Regions from separate parts of the Novosphingobium sp. AAP93 genome, predicted to be linked through region 1. Evidence: predicted binding sites of a transcription regulator. Region 1 holds the regulator's gene; the other holds the start of a gene.
The links. The regulator LexA, encoded in region 1, represses DNA repair genes until DNA is damaged. The targets are predictions, from matches to a motif close to GTTCCNCNCTTGTTCT.
Positions count from the first base shown of each region.

Region 2: the regulator LexA is predicted to act here: its motif matches at 3,384-3,399, upstream of IP83_RS03465 (toprim domain-containing protein).

Region 1 covers NZ_LJHZ01000019.1:7,399-23,237, reverse strand. The annotation lists gene IP83_RS03970 (anthranilate synthase component I family protein) at 1-1,357, shown strand, start outside; gene IP83_RS03965 (aminodeoxychorismate/anthranilate synthase component II) at 1,370-1,966, shown strand; gene trpD (anthranilate phosphoribosyltransferase) at 1,963-3,021, shown strand; gene trpC (indole-3-glycerol phosphate synthase TrpC) at 3,217-4,005, shown strand; gene IP83_RS03950 (reverse transcriptase-like protein) at 3,998-4,378, shown strand; gene moaC (cyclic pyranopterin monophosphate synthase MoaC) at 4,547-5,017, shown strand; gene IP83_RS03940 (molybdopterin molybdotransferase MoeA) at 5,014-6,222, shown strand; gene lexA (transcriptional repressor LexA) at 6,299-6,991, shown strand; gene IP83_RS03930 (ComEC/Rec2 family competence protein) at 6,985-9,219, opposite strand; gene gltX (glutamate--tRNA ligase) at 9,248-10,720, shown strand; gene IP83_RS03920 (citrate synthase) at 10,802-12,088, shown strand; gene IP83_RS03915 (hypothetical protein) at 12,119-12,310, shown strand; gene IP83_RS03910 (HAMP domain-containing sensor histidine kinase) at 12,314-13,723, opposite strand; gene IP83_RS03905 (hypothetical protein) at 13,720-14,637, opposite strand; gene IP83_RS03900 (hypothetical protein) at 14,728-15,839, opposite strand, start outside.
Region 2 covers NZ_LJHZ01000018.1:204-4,620, forward strand. The annotation lists gene IP83_RS03460 (strawberry notch-like NTP hydrolase domain-containing protein) at 1-2,334, opposite strand, end outside; gene IP83_RS03465 (toprim domain-containing protein) at 2,408-3,106, opposite strand; gene IP83_RS20805 (lytic transglycosylase domain-containing protein) at 3,431-4,087, shown strand; gene IP83_RS21095 (DUF5818 domain-containing protein) at 4,053-4,310, shown strand.

The DNA.
Region 1 (15,839 bases):
CGTCGAAGGCGGCGAAGTGCGCGGGCGCTACAGCCTCCTGGGCCTCGACCCCGATCTCGTCTTCCGCGCCGAGGGTGCGGCCGCCGAAATCAACCGCCACTGGCAGACCGACCGCGAGGCCTTCGCCCCGCATCCGGAGCCCGCGCTCGCCGCCCTACGCAACCTCGTCGGCGAATGCCGCATCGATGTGCCCGAAGGCCTGCCCAAGTCGCTCGCCTGCCTCGTCGGCTACTTCGGCTACGAGACCATCGGCCTCGTCGAAAAGCTTCCCCGCGCGCCCGCCAGCCCGCTGCAGCTGCCGGACATGCTGTTCGTGCGCCCCAGCGTGGTCCTCGTGTTCGACCGCCTCTCGGACGAACTGATCGCCGTCGCCCCGGTTTGGCCTGGCTCAGGCGCGCCGGAACGCCTCGTCGCGCAGGCCGCTGACCGCATCGACGCCGCGCTCGCCCGCCTCGCCGACCCGGTCCCCGCCGACCCGCGCCTCGACGCCGCCAAACCTGCCGAACGCACCGCGGTCATGTCCCCCGCCGACTACGAACGCATGGTGCTGCGCGCCAAGGACTACATCGAGGCGGGCGACATCTTCCAGGTCGTCCTCGCCCAGCGCTTTACGGTGCCCTTCCCGCTGCCGCCCGCCGCGCTTTACCGTTCGCTGCGCCGGATCAACCCCTCGCCGTTCCTCTATTTCCTCGATCTCCCCGGCTTCGCCCTCATCGGCTCGAGCCCCGAGATCCTCGTGCGCATCCGCGACGGCGAAGTGACCATCCGCCCCATCGCGGGCACGCGGCCCCGCGGCATGACCGAGGCCGAGGACCGCGCCAACGCGCAGAGCCTCCTCGCCGATCCCAAGGAACGCGCCGAGCATCTCATGCTGCTCGATCTCGGCCGCAACGATGTCGGCCGCGTCGCCGCCGCGGGCACCGTGAAGGTCACCGAGAGCTACACGATCGAGCGCTACAGCCACGTCATGCACATCGTCTCGAACGTGGTCGGCAAGCTCGACACGAGCCGCGCCGACAGCGTGGACGCGCTCTTCGCGGGCTTCCCCGCCGGTACCGTCAGCGGCGCCCCCAAGGTCCGCGCCTGCGAAGTGATCGCCGAACTCGAACCCGAAACCCGCGGTGCCTACGCCGGCGGCGTCGGCTATTTCGCCCCGGACGGCTCGGTCGACAGCTGCATCGTCCTGCGCACCGGCGTCCTCAAGGACGGCGTCCTCCACGTGCAGGCCGGCGCAGGCATCGTCGCCGACAGCAACCCCGAATACGAACAACGCGAATGCGAAGCCAAGTCCGGCGCGCTTTTCGCCGCCGCCCGCGAAGCACTGCGCGTCGCCTCCGAACCCCGCTTCGGCCAATAAGGCACCCCCTGTATGATCCTCGTTATCGACAACTACGACAGCTTCACCTGGAACCTCGTCCATTACCTCATGGAAATGGGCGCGAAAGTGGAGGTCGTGCGCAATGATGCGATGTCCGCGGGCCAAGCCATTTCCACCGGCGCGCAAGGGTTCCTGATCTCGCCCGGACCCTGCACGCCAAACGAAGCGGGCATCAGCCTCGATCTCGTCGGCGCGGCGGCGGATGCGGGCGTCCCGCTGCTCGGCGTGTGCCTTGGCCATCAGTCGATCGGCCAGTATTTCGGCGGCCAGGTCTTGCGCGGCGGGCTGATGCATGGCAAGACCTCGCCCGTCACCCACGATGGCAGCGGCCTGTTCGCGGGCCTCCCCTCGCCCTTCACCGCCACGCGCTACCACAGCCTCGTGGTAGAGAACGTGCCCGAAAGCCTCGTGATCAACGCAACGTCCGACGACGGCCACGCCATGGGCTTCCGCCACACTTCGCTCCCGATCCACGGCGTGCAGTTTCACCCCGAATCGATCGCGACCGAGCACGGCCACGCGCTTCTCGCCAATTTCCTCAAGATGTGCGGCATCACCGCGAAGATGCCCACGCACCTCGCGGCATGAAGGCGCTTCCCGAAGTCACCGCAGCTCCGCTCGAGGAAGCGGAAGCCGAAGCCGCGTTCGCCGCGATCCTCGATGGCACTGTGCCGGAAGAGAGCATCGCCCCCTTCCTCGTCGCGCTCGCCGAACGCGGCGAAACCGCCAGCGAGATCGCCGGCGCCGCGCGCGCCATGCGCGCCCGGATGATCCCTATCAGTGCCCCCGCCCATGCCATCGATGTCTGCGGCACCGGCGGCGACGGGCAACACAGCCTCAATGTCTCGACCGCCGTCAGCCTGGTCGTGGCGGCCTGCGGCGTCCCCGTCGCCAAGCACGGCAACCGCGCGGCCAGCAGCAAGGCGGGTGCAGCGGATACCCTCGAAGCCCTCGGCCTCAACCTCGACCGCGCCGCCGAAACCGCCGAACTCACCCTCGGCGATCTCGGCATCTGCTTCCTCTTCGCCCAGCGCCACCACCCCGCGCTGGCGCGCATCGCGCCGATCCGCAAGGCGCTGGGGCGGCGCACGATCTTCAATCTGCTCGGCCCTCTGTGCAACCCGGCTCGGGTTAAACGACAACTCGTGGGCGTGGCGAGTACCGAGATCGTTGAGCCATACGCCGATGCCCTCAAGGCACTAGGCAGCGAACGGTTCATGGTCGTCAACGGCAACATGAACAAATCGGCCCGCGCGCGTTGGGTCGGGATCGACGAGATCAGCATATCCGGCGGCACGGTGATTATCGAGTATCCGGCGAGCGGCGACCAGTCGCACAAGCCGGAAGGGTGGGAAAAGAACTACAGCTTCATCTGTCCGCAGCCCCCTGAGGTCGGACTGCCGTTCCACCGTGCTGCCGCGATCAGAGGTGGTGATGCGGCCTTCAATGCCGCCGCCCTGCGCGCCCTCCTCCAAGGCGAGCCCAGTGCTTATCGCGACGCCGTCCTCTTCAACGCCGCTGCCGCGCTGATGGTCGCGGGCGAAGCGGGCGATTGGCACGAAGGGGTAGAGGAAGCCGCCGAAGCCATCGACAAAGGGCTGGCCAACGCCCTCCTCAACTGCTGGATTGCCGCGATCAGGTAAGCAGGTTTCTCGCAGAGACGCAGAGGGAAAGAAGATCGCAAAGAGGTTTGGCTTGGCAGATCAACCACTGGATCTGACTGTCTCTTCCTGCGGCTTTGCCGCCTCGATCTTCTCTGCGCTCTTCCCTTCCTTCATTGCACCTCTGCGAGAAACCCCTCTTCCTTCTCCGTCAATGCCCCCCTACAGCGCGAAGACATGACCGACACGCTCACCACAATCTGCGACACCAAGCGCGAGGAAGTCGCCGCCCGCAAGGCCGCGTCCACGCTTGCCGATCTCGCCGCGCGCGCCAGTGAGCAGTCCGCGCCGCGCGGCTTCGAAGCCGCCTTGCGCGCCCGCGCGGCAACCGGGTTTGCCCTCATCGCCGAGATCAAGAAGGCCAGCCCCTCCAAGGGCCTGATCCGCGCCCACTTCGATCCCCCGGCCCACGCCCACGCCTACGAACAAGGCGGCGCCACTTGCCTCTCGATCCTCACCGACGCACCCTATTTCCAGGGCCACGAAGACTACCTCGTCGCCGCCCGCGCCGCCTGCACTCTGCCGGTGCTGCGCAAGGACTTCATGGTCGATCCCTGGCAGTGTGCGGAGGCGCGCGCCATCGGCGCCGACGCCATCCTCATCATCGTCGCGGCCTTGGATGACGGCCAGATGGCCGAGATCGAGGCCGCCGCGCGCGAGCACGGCATGGACGTCCTCGTCGAAGTCCACAACGAGGCCGAGATGGAGCGCGCCGCCAGCCTCCGCTCGCGCCTCATCGGCATCAACAACCGGGACCTCAAGCGCTTCGTTACCGATCTCGGCACCACCGCCCGCCTCGCCCCGCTAGCGCCCGAAGGCGCGTTCCTCGTGGCGGAAAGCGGCATCAATGGTCATGCCGACGTGCTCTCGCTTGCAGCGTCCGGCGCCAGGGCCTTCCTCGTCGGCGAAAGCCTGATGCGCCACGATGACGTCGCTGCCGCCACCCGCGCCCTGCTCGGTGCCTGAAGCACCGCTCAAGCTGTTCTTCGACGGCGGCTGCCGCCCCAATCCCGGCCCGATGGAAAGCGCCGTCGCCACGCGCGGGCAAGTCTGGCACCGCCGCGATATCGGTCACGGCACCAACGACGAGGCCGAATGGCAGGCCCTGCTTGGCGCGCTCGACGTGGCCAGCGAGCTCGGCGCACGAGACATCGTCCTGCTCGGCGATTCCGCACTGATCGTCGCGCAGGCGAGCGGCACCGCGAAACCCGGTCCCTTCGCCAGCTTCCACGCAAGCTATCTTGCCAAGGCCGCCGCCTTCACCCGCGTCCGCATCCGCCACATCAAGCGGGCGCAGAACCTCGCCGGGATCGCGCTTGCCAAAGGATGGCCGCGCTGAGGGCTATCAGCATTGCCATCTGTCCTACACCGCCGAGGTATGGCATCAACGCCGCATGAAACCGCGCTTTTCCTTCGTCTCCTCCCTGCCTGATCCCGCCAGAAAGCCAGGCCCGGAGTTTTCACTCAGGACTGTGTCAACCGTGTCAACTTGTGTCGCCTTTGCCCGATGAGCGAGCTCACCCACCTCGATTCGCAAGGCCGCGCGCGCATGGTCGATGTCGGCGGCAAACCGGAGACGCAGCGCGTCGCCGTGGCGCTCGGCCGCATCCGCATGAACGCCGCCACACTCGCCGCGCTGCGCGATGGCAAGACGCCCAAGGGCGATGTCCTTGCCGTCGCCCGCATTGCCGGGATCATGGCCGCGAAGCGCACCGGCGAGCTGATCCCGCTCTGCCACCCCCTCGCGCTCGATGCCGTCAGCGTCGAATTCGCGTTCGTTGAGGACGGTGTCGAGGCCCGCGCAACTGCCTCGCTCACCGGGCGCACCGGGGTCGAGATGGAAGCGCTCACCGCGGTCTCGGTCGCGCTGCTCACCATTTACGACATGGCCAAGGCGATCGACAAAGGCATGGTGCTGGAGGGCATCCGCCTGATCGAAAAGCGCGGCGGCAAATCGGGCGATTGGCGCGCACCTTGACCGAACAGACTCCTGCGCGCCCGAACCCGCCCCTCCCGCTTGAGGAAGCCCAGCGCCGCCTGATGGAGCTGGCGCCGGTCCTCCCCATCGAGCACCGTGCGACCGCCGATTGCCTCGGCTTCCACCTCGCCGAGCCGCTGACCGCACTGCGCACCCAGCCCGCCGCCGATGTCTCCGCGATGGACGGCTACGCCCTGCGCGCCGCCGACCTCCCCGGTCCGTGGCGCGTGATCGGCGAAAGCGCTGCCGGGCGCCCCTTCGCCGGGACGGTCGGCCCGGGCGAGGCCGCGCGCATCAGCACCGGCGCGCTTGTCCCCGCCGGCGCCGACATGGTCCTGATCCAGGAGGATGCAGCCCGCGAGGGCGAGGTGCTCACCCTCACCGGAACGCCGCCCGAGCCGCGCGCGCGCCACATCCGCCCCGCCGGCATGGACTTCCGCAGTGGCGATGTCCTCATGGCACCCGGGACGAAGATCGGCGCCGCGCAGATCGCCCTCGCCATCACGGCTGGCCACGCCCACCTCCCGGTCCGCCGCCCGCTCGAACTCGCGGTGATCGATGGCGGGGATGAACTGGCGGCGCCCGGCGCAGACCTTGCCCCGCACCAGCTTCCCGCCAGCAACAGCGCGATGCTGGCGGCACTCGCCACCCAGCCCGCCGTCCGCATCACCCGCATCGGCCCGGTCCCGGACAGGCTCGAAGCGCTGAAAGCCGCGTTCGAGGCCGCCGACGACGCGGACGTTATCGTCACCAGCGGCGGTGCATCGGTCGGGGACCACGATCTCGTCCGCCCGGCGCTTGCCGAACTCGGCGCGGACCTTGCGTTCTGGCGCGTCGCGATCAAGCCGGGCAAGCCGCTCCTTGTCGCGCGGCGGGGTGCGCAGGTGATCCTCGGCCTGCCCGGCAATCCCGCCGCTGCTTTCGTCACCGGATTCCTGTTCCTCCTGCCCCTGATCCGCGCCGCGCTCGGTGCCGGAAACCCGATGCCGCGCCCCATTCCGGCCCGGCTGCGCGAAGCGATGCCGGCAGGAGGCAGCCGCATGGAATTCCTGCGCGCGGTCTGGGATGGCGGCGAAGTCTCGCTCGACGGCTTGCAGGACAGCGGCGCGCTGTCCTCGCTTTCCCGCGCCAACGCCCTTGTAGTCCGCCCAGCGAACGAAGCCGAAACGCCCGCTGGTACGTTTGTTCCAGTATACCTGCTGTAAATGCACGGAATTGCTTGACGCGTGAATATTCGTTGCTTATTCGTTCCGCATTCGTTCACCATAGGAGTGCGCACGGATGCTCACGCGCAAGCAGCATGAACTGCTGACCTTCATTCAGACCCGCCTTGAGGATTCCGGCATTTCCCCCTCGTTCGAGGAAATGAAGGAAGCTCTCGACCTCAAGTCGAAGTCGGGGGTGCACCGGCTGATCTCGGCGCTGGAAGAGCGCGGCTTCATCCGCCGTTTGCCCAATCGCGCCCGCGCTCTGGAATTGATCCGTGACAGCGATGCCGGCGGCGCCAAGCCTGCCAGCCGCGCTGCTGCCAATGCGCCGAGTGCGCTTGCCCCGCTGCGCAATCCTGCTCCGGCACGCGAGCCTGCGAACGATGTGATCGAGATCCCGCTCCACGGCCGCATCGCCGCGGGTGTGCCGATCGAAGCACTTGAGGGCACCTCCACCCTACCAGTCCCCGCCGCGCTGCTCGGTTCGGGTGAGCACTACGCGCTCGAAGTCTCGGGCGACTCGATGGTCGAGGCCGGCATTCTCGATGGCGATTATGCCCTCGTGCGCCGCACCGACACGGCGCGGGATGGCGAGATCGTGGTGGCGCTGGTGCGCGGCGAGGAAGCGACGCTCAAGTATCTGCGGCGCGAGCGCGGCATGGTGCGGCTCGATCCGGCCAATGCGGCCTATGATCCGCAGTATTACCAGCCGCATGAAGTGCAGGTTCAGGGCAAGCTCGCAGGCCTGCTGCGCCGCTATCACTGACTGGGTGCGGGGTTCGGCGCTCCGGTAGCAGCTGGAGCCGGACCCTGCCGCCTCGCCCTTGGCTGCCACGGTGGTGGACGGCGGAACCAGCCATGTTCGCCTTGGGTTTCCGCCACGGTGCGGACCCGGCCCGAGACGAGATCGATTGCCAGTCCGCCCGTCTGGCCGAGCATGGCCCGGTCCGCCTTGAGCAACCGGGGCTTGCAAGCGGAGGGCAGCCGCCGATCTGCCACGACGATATCGGCCCGCGCGCAGGCGGCCGCGAGAACCGGGATCGCCACGAGGTCCTTCCCCCGCGCCATCAGGAGATCGAACCTTCGCCCGCCCCGCACCAGCGACATCGCGCAGAAATCGGGATTGCAATGGGCGCCCTTCCAGTCCTCCAGCGCCACGGCATCGCCTGTCATCCCCGCATTTTCCAGCAACGCGGCGCGCGTATAGCTCTCTTCCCGTACCGCCCGCAGCACCAGCAGATCCGGCCCCTCGCCAGTGATCCCGACGTGGTGGCCATCACCTGAAACGAGGACGTCGGGCGTGCGCGTCAGCAGCAGAGCGGCCATGCCCAATCCGATCGGCACTAGGCCCCACAGCCGCACGCGCCCGCTCCACATGGCCAACCACAACAGCCCGGCCATGAATAGTGCGAAGGTACCGCCCGTCATCCCGGGCATCATCGTCACCGCGCCCGGCTGACCCGCCACCAGATGGGCGAGCCAAAGCAGCAGTTCGAGCGACTTGCCCACCGCCCACCACGCCGGCGCGCCGAGGCCGAACAGATCGAGCGCCAGCGCAAGTGCGATCAGCGGCATCGTCAGCACTGTGGTCAGCGGGATGGCGACCACGTTGGCCGCTGCGCCGTAGATGCCAGCGCGGTGGAAATGGAACAGACTGATCGGCATGAGCGAAAGCTCGATCACAACGCCGGTCATGAGCAGCATCGCCAGATGACGGCCGAACCGCGTCATGCGCCCTTCGTGGCTGTGTGAAAGAAACGCCTTCGCAGGCGTGGACGTACTGAACGCGACGATGGCAATGACTGAGGCAAAGCTCATCTGGAAGCTCGGCCCCAGCACGGCTTCGGGCCAGAGCAGCATGACGATCAGCGCCGCCGTCGCCAGCAGCCGCAGCGAGAGCGGATCGCGGCCCAGCGCCAGCGCCGCGAGCACCAGCAGCGAGCCCGCGACCGAGCGGACGGTCGGCACTTCGGCGCCGGTGAGCAGGGTGTAGAATAGCCCCACCCCCGCTCCGACCCCTGCGGCCAGCAAAGGCAGACGCACGCGCAGTGCGATGAACGGAAATAGAGCGAGCACCCTAATCGTCAGGAAATAGGCACCCGCAATCACAGCACTGACATGCAGGCCACTGATCGAAAGCAAGTGCGTCAGGCCCGCATCGCGCATCGCATCCTCGTCGCCCTGTGCGATGGCGCCGCGGTCGCCGCTGGCAAAGGCGGCGGCAATCGTGCCGGGAGAGCCGGAGAGCTGCCCGCGGACATGGTCGGCCAGTTCCTGCTGCCATTGCCGGAGTGACCAACCCTCGTTCGCCGGCCTGACGACCATCACGGGACCCACCACGTTCCCCGTGGCGGCGAGCCCCTGAAACCATGCCGCGCGGGCAAAATCGTAGGAGCCCGGCAGCATTGGCGGCGCCGGCGGCATGAGCCGGGCGCGCAGGCGGACCTCGGCGCCTTCGACAAGCCCGGGCTGGTCGTTCTCGTCCGGCAGGTTGAGCCGCAGCTGAAGCGGCTCGGCGTGGCCCTCGATTTCCGCGCGGATGAGCAGCCTCACCCGATCACGCGCACCTTCGACTTGCCGGTCGATAATCCGGCCCTGGATCATGGCGACTTCAGGCCGCGCAATGCCCGGCTCGCCCACCAGCTCGGACTTCACCCAGATCGTGGTGCAGCCTGCCGCGAGCATCAGCGCCATGCCGATCAGCGCGGCGCGCAAGTGTCCCATATCGCCCTCGGCGTCGATGAGCAGGCTGCCCATCGCCGCCGCACCGCACAATGCGAGGAAGCCCGCCCATTGCCACGGCCCCGGCAGCACCGCCCAGCAAGCGATTCCAATGCCGAAGCCCACCGCAAGCCACGGGCCGCGCTCGAAAGGGCGGGCAGCCAGGAACGCTTCCATGGTGCGGTGCATGCTGGACAAGGCGGCGAGTTTGTCCCAGAGGCGTGTCCGCAGCGTCGCGGGTTCGCCAAGAGGTTGGGCCAAAGTCGGCGGCATGGCCGGATTAGGAAGGATTGCGCCCATAATGGCAAGCGCCAGTGACACCGTTTCTGCAGGATCGGGCGCGGGGACTGCCGCTGTTCGCAAGGGTGTGGTGACGCGTTTCGCGCCTTCCCCCACCGGATACCTGCATATCGGCGGCGCGCGCACCGCGCTGTTCAACTGGCTGTTCGCCCGCCACCACGGCGGCACCTACCTGCTGCGTATCGAGGATACCGACCGCGCGCGGTCTACCGAGCCGGCCATCGAGGCCATTTTCGACGGGCTCAACTGGCTGGGCCTCGGCGGTGACGAGGAACCGGTGTTCCAGTTCGCGCGGTCTGACCGGCATGCGGAAATCGCGCACAAGCTGATGGAGGCCGGGCACGCCTATCGCTGCTATTTGACGCAGGAAGAACTCGCCGCACGCCGCGCCGCGGCGCAGGCCGAACGCCGCCCGTTCCGCATCGAAAGCGAATGGCGCGATGCCGATCCGTCGACATGGCCCGAAGGCCAGCCGTGGGTCGTGCGCATCAAGGCGCCGCGTGACGGCGCGACCACGATCGACGACCTCGTGCAAGGCCCGATCACCGTCCAGAACGTCGAGATCGACGACTACGTCATCCTGCGCTCGGACGGCACACCTACCTACATGCTTGCGGTTGTGGTCGACGATCACGACATGGGGGTGACCCACGTGATCCGCGGCGATGACCATATCAACAACGCCTTCCGCCAGCTGGTGGTGATCCGCGCGATGCAGGCGGTCGAAGGCTCGGGCTGGGAAGACCCGGCCTATGCCCATATCCCGCTGATCCACGGCGCGGACGGGGCGAAGCTTTCCAAGCGCCACGGTGCGCTTGGCGTCGATGCCTATCGCGACGAACTAGGGCTGCTGCCCGAAGCGGTGTTCAACTACCTGCTCCGGCTCGGCTGGGGCCACGGTGATGCCGAGATCATCAGCCGCGAGCAGGCGGTCGAGTGGTTCGAGATCGGCGATGTCGGCAAGGGCGCTGCACGCTTCGATCTCAAGAAACTGCAGAATTTCAACGGGCACTATATCCGCGAAGCCGATGACGCGCGGCTGGCGGGGCTTGTCGCGCAGCGGCTGGGCGGGCTGGACGAAGCTGGCCTTGCGCTGCTCACCACCGCTATGCCGGTGCTGAAAGTGCGCGCGGCGGACCTCATGGAACTGGCCGCCGGCGCGCGGTTCCTGTTTGCGCAGCGGCCACTGGAGCTCGACGAAAAGGCAGCGGGCCTGCTGACGGACGATGCGCGTGCACTGCTTGGCGCGATGGCTGAGTGGCTTGTCGCCGAGGAATGGACAGCCGCTGCGCTGGAAGCTTCCCTCAAGGCGATGGCGGAAGAACGCGGGCTCGGGCTGGGCAAGCTGGCGCAGCCGCTGCGCGCCGCGCTGACCGGCACGACTACCTCGCCGGGCATTTTCGACGTACTGGTACTTCTGGGACGAGACGAGTCGCTCGCCCGGGTCAAAGACCAGGCTGCGCAGACCACGTGATGTAACTTTCCGGGCCCCGGCCCGAACCCAACCAGGCCGGCACAGCGCCGCCGAAGTATGAGCAGAACAGGAGGGTAGATCGTGAGCGACAACCAGGCGACCCTGAGTGATGGCGACAAGACCGTCACGATGCCGATCAAGAGCGGCACGATCGGCCCCGACGTGGTCGATATCCGCAAACTCTATGCCGAAACCGGCAAGTTCACCTATGATCCGGGCTTTACCAGCACGGCAAGCTGCGACAGCGCGCTGACCTACATCGATGGTGATGAAGGCGTGCTGCTGCACCGCGGCTATCCGATCGGCCAGCTGGCCGAACACTCCAGCTTCATGGAAGTGAGCTACCTGCTGCTCAACGGCGAACTGCCTTCGGCGGACGAGCTGGCACAGTTCACCCGCACGATCACCCGCCATACGATGGTCCACGAGCAGCTCTCGGTGTTCTACCGCGGCTTCCGCCGTGACGCGCATCCGATGGCGATCATGTGCGGTGTCGTCGGCGCGCTCTCGGCGTTCTATCATGACTCGACCGACATCTCGGATCCGGAACAGCGCAAGATTTCGGCGCACCGCCTGATCGCCAAGATGCCGACGATCGCGGCGATGGCCTACAAGTATTCGGTCGGCCAGCCCTTCGTCTATCCGCGCAACGACCTCTCCTACACCGGCAACTTCCTGCGCATGACCTTCGCGGTCCCGGCGGAGGAATACGAGGTGAACCCGATCGTCGAGCGCGCGCTCGATCGCATTTTCATCCTCCACGCCGACCACGAGCAGAACGCCTCGACTTCGACGGTGCGTCTGGCGGGTTCGTCGGGCGCCAACCCGTTCGCCTGCATCGCGGCGGGCATCGCCTGTCTGTGGGGCCCGGCGCATGGCGGCGCGAATGAAGCCGCGCTCAACATGCTCAAGGAAATCGGCACGCCCGACCGCATCCCGCACTACATCGCGCGCGCCAAGGACAAGAACGATCCGTTCCGCCTGATGGGCTTCGGTCACCGCGTCTACAAGAACTACGACCCGCGCGCGACGGTGATGCAGCAGACGGTGCGCGAGGTGTTTGCCTCCTTGAAGGTCACCGACCCGCTGTTCGAGACGGCGCTGCAGCTGGAAGAGATCGCGCTGAACGATCCCTACTTCATCGAGAAGAAGCTGTTCCCGAACGTGGACTTCTATTCGGGCATCATCCTTTCGGCGATCGGCTTCCCGACCGCGATGTTCACCGCGCTCTTCGCGCTCGCCCGCACGGTCGGCTGGGTTGCGCAGTGGAACGAAATGATCAGCGATCCCGGCCAGAAGATCGGCCGTCCGCGCCAGCTCTACACCGGCCCGGCGCAGCGCGACTACGTGCCCGTAGACAAGCGCTGAGGCGCGAGCAGACAACCTGAGGAGAGTGACATGACCCTGATCCTGCGTATCCTGGGCGTGCTCGCTCTCCTCATGGGCCTGTTGTGGATGGGCCAGGGCGCCGGCCTGATCATGTGGCCGGCATCCAGCTTCATGCTGGAGCAGAAGATCTGGATTCTGTGGGGCGGCGTGCTGGCTCTGGTCGGCGCCGGGCTGCTGTTTCTGGCGCAGCGCCGAGGCTGAGCGTCAGGCCGCCCGGTCGGGCGGCAGGGTCAGTTCAAAGCGCGCGCCTTCGCCCGCAGCGCTGGTGACGACGAGATCCCCGCCCATCGCCCGCGCGAGGTGGCGCGAGATATAGAGGCCAAGGCCTGTCCCGCCATCACCGCTGCGGCCCAGCCGCTCGAACTTCTCGAACACGCGAACCGCTTGCTCGGCATCGAGGCCCTGGCCCTCGTCCTGCACTGCGATCCATGCACAGCGCGCGTCCTCGCCGGTCTCGAGCGTTACGCGCGTACCCTCCGGGCTGTAGCGGATCGCATTGGTGACGAGATTGAGCAGCACTTGCAATACGCGGCGGAATTCGCCGATTGCGGGTACGCACGCAGCGGCATCCGGCGTTACCAGCGTGATCCCGCGCTCCTGCGCGCGGACCGAAAGGATGCCGGCAGCGCGGCGGGCGCAATCGGCCAGATCGATGTGGTCGGGCGCCGGAGAGAAACCGGGAGCCTCGACCGCTTCGAGATCGGCAAGGTCCTCGATCAGGCTCATCAGGTGGCGTCCAGCATCGGCGATATCGCGCGCATAGCTGGCATATTCCTCTGCCAGCGGTCCGGCGAGGCGCGTGCGGATCGTCTCGGCATTGGCGATGATCCGCGTGATCGGCTGGCGCAGGGTGGGGGCGAGATCTCGGCCCAGCAGGCGGTTCCATCCGGGCTGCGCGTTCGCCGCATCCGCCTTTTCGTCGCTGGCTGCGGAGCTGGAGGGCAAAGTCTCGATCACATCGGGGATCGCAAGCAGCGAGAAACCGCCCTGCCCGCGCGGGATGATCCGAGCGCGCCAGCCACGCTTCGAGCCCTCGACCGTGAACGGCGCATCATCGAGCAAGCGCCAATGGAGCGGACCCTGCCGCGCCGTCATCAGATCGCTCACCCGGTCGATGGTCACGAAATCGGTCCAGAAGCGCCCCCGACCAGCCTCGAGCGCTGCGGCCAGTCCGGAGAGATCGGCCGCGCGGACATCGGCGACGATCACGCGTTGCTCCTCGTCCAGCAGGATCTCAGCTTCAGCGACATGATGCAGCAGCGCTTCGGGCACGGGCAAGTCGGTCGCGGTTTCCTCTCCGCGCTGCCAATGCGTGAGCTCGATTGCTGTGCCCTCGCCATGCGGCGTGACCGAAGCGAGCGCGGTGACGAAGTGCCCTTCATCAACCGAGAGGATCATGCGCGAGGCAGCCTGGCCGGTCCGGCGGACGCGGCGGACCAGCGCCAGCAGGGCCGGGACCGCGATCAGGCCGGGGATCGCGCTGCCGCAGCGCAGTTGCAGACCAGCGAGCGGTTCGTCAGCCGCGATGAGCCGGTCTCCGCCGTCGGTGCGGGCACGGATCAGGCCGCCGCCGGGCGTACTCGGCGCCGCGCCCCGTTCGCGCAGCGCGCTCATGCGCCGGCCTGCGCGAGCAGCGCGGCGGCCTTGGCGGGCGTGATGTCCGCAAAGCCCTGCGGCAAGTTGGCTTCGGGATGGAACGCCAGCGCCGCTTGTGTGACCGCGGCAGGTACCAGTCCGCAAGCCCGCAGCGCGAGCACAAAGCGCGGCAGCTGGCCTTCGACCGTCGCCATTATCGCCGCCTCGCGGCTGAGCCCGGAGCCGCGCGCGAGCGCGGTGAGAAACAGCGCGACTCCAGCCTTGTCCACCTCAAGCGCGGCGGCTGCCTTTTCCCCCATGGCATCGAGCACGCGGCCCATCTGCGCGAGGCGCGAACGTGTCTCGTCGATCCGCGCGCGGACGCCGCGTTCGGCAATGAGCGCATAAGCTTCGGCGGAGCCATCGAGGCCGACATGAGCGCGCAAGGTCACGAGCGCAATGTGCACGAGATCGCCCGGCAATTCACCCAGCGGCAGCTGCATGCGCCGCTGGCTCTGGCAGAAGCGCGCTTGAGCGGCGAGCAAGTTCATCGCGCCGGCAGACGCCTGCGCATCGGGATCGGCCATGCGCGACTGCAGGAGCGGCGGGAGCACCGGATCGACCCCGCGACTGCGCTCCAGTCTGACAGTCCATTGCCATTCGAGCGCGAGCGTGTGGAAATGCTCGAGGAAGGCCGGATTTTCCGCCAGGACATGGGCGAGTTCCTCCGCCGCCTCGTGCGCCCATCCCTCCGGTTCGGCATGGCCAGCCGCCTCGGCCAGCGCGATCACCAGCTGCCGCGCGACATCGACGAACATGCCGCGCACGCGCGCGACGATCTCGTCGCTGAAGAGGGAGTTGTTGTCGCTGCGCAGAAGATGGCGCAGGATCGGCACGACATGGGCCACCGCACCGCGCGCGGCAGCCACGTCGTCCGCCAGCGGCGAAGACATCGCGCTTGCCGGAGCGCCGGAAGATGCGGGGAAGGCCATCCTCACCAACTTAGGCCCGGGCTGGTTAATTCGGGGTTAGGCGGTTGGCCGTCATGCGGGCCGCCCTCCGCTCGGCAGGGTGCTGCCCGGCCCCTCGCCGCGCCCCGCAAGGAGCAGTCCGGCGACCATCAGCGTCACCACCAGCAGCCGCAGCACGAAATCGAATGGCAACAGAATGCTCGCCAGCGCCAGCATTGCCCCGACGACGAAGCGATCGTTGAGCCACCAGATCCAGGCTTCATCGGGCTGCAGGCGCTGGAGCAGGCGCAGCAGGAGGATCAGCACGACCGGTGGAAACCAGGCGATGCCCCAGGGAACCCCGACAACCGCAGGAATCTCGGTCCGCCACGCACAGAGTGTGATCAACAACCCGTCGAGCACCCAGTCGGCGAGCTGGTCGAGCGGCGCGCCGCTGGACGATCCGATCAGCGAATCCCGCTCGACCCGCGCGAGCAACCCGGCCACCTGCTGCACCATCCACGCCAGCGCCAGCATAGCAAAGCCCGGGCCGCACCAGCCGAACCACCCCGCGCCGGTGCCCAGCAGCGCGGTGATGACCGCGCCAAGCGCGATGACATAGGGCCGCGTCCCCGCATGGAGCAGCGCCGGTCCAAGCGAGCGCACCACTCCGGCGGCCAGCCACGATCCCGGCGAACGGACTTGTGCACTTGCCGTGTGCAGCCGCACCCAGCCCGGCTCTGCCCGATGCGCCTCGCCCTCGTCGCGGATCAGGCGCCAGCGGCCCTGATCGAGCAGCATTGCGGGCAATTCGCGCTGAACAATCCGCGCTTGCGAAGCGATCCGCAGCAGAGCCGAGCCCGGGTTCCAGTCCCCGGGCAGATCGCCCAGCGCTGCGATCAATTTGCCGGGCAGCAGCATCGCGCCCGCGCCGGCACTATTGATATCGATGCGCTCGAAACCGAGCGGCAGGCCGGTCTCGACAGGAAGCGTGAGCACCACCGGTCCATCACCGAGCAACCGGAGCGCGTCTTCCGGCATGGCAAGCAGGCCTTCGCCCAGTACCAGCAGTTCATCCTCGGCAGCGACCAGCGGTGCAAGCGCCCGCGCAGACGCGATCACGTGAAACCGCGCCCCGCCTGCCTCTGCCGCATGTTGGAGCATCACGAGATCATTGGTCAGCGTTTCCGCCAGGACCACCACCC
Region 2 (4,417 bases), on a different contig from region 1:
GACCGCGGTATCGATGGCAGGCAACAGGCTTGGCAGCTTCATCGAGAGGAGCAGCTGCGCGAAGAAGCGCTGCTTGGTGCCTTCGAAGACCGAGAGCGCGGCAGACTTGGCGCCGCTGTTGAGCGTGCCGCCGGTATCGGCATCGACAATCCGCGTTGCCTCAAGGGCATCGCGCAGATTGGCGTGGATGATCGCCCAGGCATCGGCATAGGCGTCGTAGACCGCGATCTGGTCGGCGCTGAGAGCGTGTTCGAGGATCTCGTACTCGACGCCAGCGAACGACAACGCTCGCGCGGTGTAGAGCCCCAGCGCCTTCAGGTCACGGGCGACAAGTTCCGTCGCCGCGATACCGCCAGCGCGAATGTCGGTGACGAACTCCTCGCGGGTCGCAAAGGCCGTCTCAGGACCCCAGAGACCGAGGCGGGTGGCATAGGCGAGATTGTTGACGTCTGACGCTCCGGTTGCGGAAGCATAGAGTACCCTGGCGCGCGGCAGCAGGTTCTGGAGCCGCACGCCGGCCACGCCCTGCTCCGACCCTTTCACCTTGCCGCGCGAGCCTTCGCCGCCGGCGGCATTGGCCATGGCATGCGCTTCATCGAAGACGATGACGCCGTCGAAATCCTCTCTTGCCCAGGCGAGGATCTGATCGAGCCGGCTCGCATCAGCGCGGCCCGAACGGAGCGTCGGATAGGTCACGAAAAGGATACCTTCCTGCATCGTGACCGGGGAGCCCAGCTTCCAGGTCGCCAGGGGCTGGATGTCGATAGGGAGACCACCGAGCGCGGCCCAATCGCGGCGCGCGTCCTCAAGCAGAGCCTCGTTCTTGGAGAACCAGATATGCCGGCGCTCGCCTTGCACCCAGCGGTCGAGAATGACGCTCGCAACCTGGCGGCCTTTGCCGGCACCGGTGCCGTCACCGAGGAAGTAACCCATGCGATAGGCCTTGCCCTCGGCGCTCGGCACCAGAATGCAGCCCTTGTCCTCGGGCATGAAGTGCCCTTGCAGGTCGCGCGCATGGGCACTGACTGCGTAGATGAGGGTCTCGATCTGTGCAGCCGACAGGAGACCCTCGGCGATCAGGTGCCCGGGCAGCTTTGGGACGGCGGCGGGAACCGGCGCGCTGATCGATCCCATAGCGACCGATTCCACAAGCGGTGTCGGATGATTAGCTGCACCCGGAATCGCGATCCGGCTCGGGCGGTAGGGCAGATAGTGGCCGACCTGCTCTGGCGTCACCGCCGGGACTTCGAGCGCGGAGAACGCAACCGGCGCAGTTGCCGCAGAGCGCGATCCTGGATTTGCCGCGAGTGGCATCGGCCGTGCCGAGGGCCGAAGGAGCGGGATAACCTTGAGCGGCCGGGGCAGCGTCGCTGTGAGGCTTGGCGGCGAGGAGCGAGCGGCTACTGCATCGACGAGCGCACAGAGCTCATGGAAATCCGACGCACGGCCGGTGACTGGCTCGCTCGTCACATCGAGCTTGTCGATCACCAGCAGCCTGGTCGTGATGGAGGTACCATGCGTAACGAACCCGCGCTCGATGATGAGATCAAGGCGGATGGCTGCAGGCTTGGCCGACCGGGCCAGGAAGCCTGGCAGATCGAACCACTCGGGAAGGATGGCGGCAAGCCGTCCGCCAGGGGCAAGCCGGTTCCAGGCCGAGCGCAGATGCCGCGCCGCGGTCCGGCCATCGCGGCCACGTTCCGCGCTCCAGGAGTAGGGTGGGTTCATCAGGACGGCCTGCAGACGGATTGCCCCTGCAAGAAGCTCGTCGATGAGCTCACCATCGTGGCTGGAAACGCTGGCTGCGGGGAACAGACGAGTAAGGCAGTCGCAGCGCAGCCCGGAGATCTCGTTGAGCGCGAGCCGCGCGCCAGCCTTGTCCGCCCAGACGGCAAGCATGCCAGTTCCGGCGGACGGTTCGAGAAGGAGTTCGCCGCTTGCAGGTACACAAGCCCTCGCCGCCAGCCAGGCAAGGCGCGGCGGTGTTGCGAATTGCTGGAGTTCGACCTGCTCTTCGCTGCGGACGGTCTGGCGGGGAACCAGAACTTCCAGTTGATCGAAGTGCCGAGCGGCCTTGCCCGGCGTTGATCGGATATCGAGATCGGACCTCGACCGAAGCCAAAGGACCTGCGCAAGTTCGAGAGCTGCGTGGGCGTCGCGCACCGACCAGCGGCCCGCCGCGTCGCTGCCGCCGAAATGTGCGGCCAGTTCGGCATTGAGGACGGATCGCGAAATCGCGTCGCCGCGATCGAGTCGGTCGGCGAGCGCCTGTGCTGCCAGAAGGACGGCAGGCTGGCCTGAAAGGGGCAAGGCAAGAACAGGGAGAGTGGACATCGAAACCTCCTGACGACACCCGCGCCATGCGGGTCTCAAGAAGCTCAAAGCCCCCTCCCCTCTCTTATTCGGATCAGGCCTCGATCTGCTGCCGGGCGCTGAGGACGTCGTTGAAGTCGGCTCCCGGTTGTTCGGGACGATGCGTCACGATCACGCGCCCTTCCCGCTCATAAGCCGCGCGCGCTCTGCGTTCAGCCAGATCGCCAGCCGCATCGTGATCGATGAACAGGTGCAGTTCACTCACGCTCTCCGGGATCGCAACCAGCCCGAAGCGCTCGGTTCCGAGCGTCGCCCAGCAGGGAATGCCAAACAGCTCCTTTGCAGAAAGGGCTGTCTCGATCCCCTCGGCGAGCCCGAGCTTGCCACCGCGCGGTCCGTGAAGTCGCACCGCGCCGCGGCCAAGAGCACCAAGCGCGCGCTTAGGCCCATCAAAGCGGGCAACGCGGAAAGTCTCAAACTCAAGAAACGTGCGATGAAGCGCAATGACGCCGAGATCGGTGCGCACCGCGCCGAGGAGCGACGGGTGGAACCTCACCGAGCCCTTCGGCCCTAACGGCGTGCGCGGGTGATACCGCAGATCCGGTGAGCCCGCATGGATGGCGCGGCCCGCGAGATAGCGCTCAGCCGGGCTGTCAACGAGGCACGTCGCTTCCCGCCAAAGCCGCTGGATATGTTCGCTCGGCATCGCTTCCGGGATAGCGGTCCTGACCGGCTCGGTCCGTCCATCGAACAAGGTCGAGGACCTCACCCCTCGCTGGGCGAGCGCCGCCATGACTGCGGCGTTGGTACAGCCGGCAAAGCAATGGAACAGGATCGCCCGTGAACCGAGCGTTACGCTGAGCGAGGGTGTGCGATCTTCATGCGCTGGACAGCGGCACATGCCGCGCGAACGTGACCAGGAACCCTCAAGATCGGCAACGATCTGGCGGGCACGGGTTTCGAGGCGATCTTCAACAAGGGCATTCGACATCGGGCATCTCCATCATGGATGCCACCGCCCGCGCAGCCTCCACTCTGCGCCCTTTACGAAGCGCTTTGAAGCGCGACATGTTCTTTATATGTTCTGTTTTCTGATTCGGCAAAACGAGAATTTGTCATGGCAAAATGCTGGTATCTGTCCGCAGCCCTTTCGCTGTTCGCGCTGAGCAGCGGTTTTGCAGAGGCGCAGACAATGCAGGCGAATGCTCGCCCTGACGGCCCGCAGGTGCAAGGAACTGGGACTTTTCTGCGTCAGGATGGCTTTGTGCTCTACGAACATGGCATCTGGCCACGGTCTGTCAGCGAAAAAACACATCGGATTGCGGCCTTCGATCAGCGGAGCGAGAAATCGCCAAAACAGACTATGGGAATGGATGCCAGGGGCCAAAGGAGTTGGCGCAGGACGATCTACCTGCCTCAGGTTTTAGCCGCTGAAGCCCGCTATTCCTTGCCAACCGGGCTACTCGATGCGCTGGTGTGGACTGAATCGCGATACAACCCCCTTGCGGTCAGCACAGCGGGTGCTGCCGGATTGGGGCAACTGATGCCCGGTACCGCAAGAGCACTCGGCATCACAAATCGCTACGATCCCGGCACGAACATCCTTGGCGCAGCACGCTATCTGCGCCAGATGCTTGATCGGTTCGGCTTGGTCCACCTTGCCGTCGCTGCCTACAACGCCGGCCCTGGCGCCGTCGAACGGGCTGGCGGAATACCAATCAACGGCGAAACGCCCGGCTATGTGCGCGACGTCATGCGCAGTTGGCATCCATGAGGAGAATATCGCATTGAGTGGCAAGAGAGTGCGCTTGTCCGGATTGCTTGCGAGGACTGCGCGAGGCCTTCTCCTTACCACCTCAAATGGCGAGATCTTCGCCATCGAGACGGAAGACGAGGTCGTGGCATTGATCGATCAGCAAGTGATCATTGACGGGACGATGACGGCAGACGAGCGCCTCCATGCCGATTGGATTGGCCCAGCTCAGCGGAGAGTATGACCCAGAGGCTCCTGCGGCGAAAGGAAGCGATGATGCTGCATGCTTGCCATGGAATCTTGTTACAGTGCCAATTACTCTGCCATCACGAGGAATGGCGAAGCATGAAA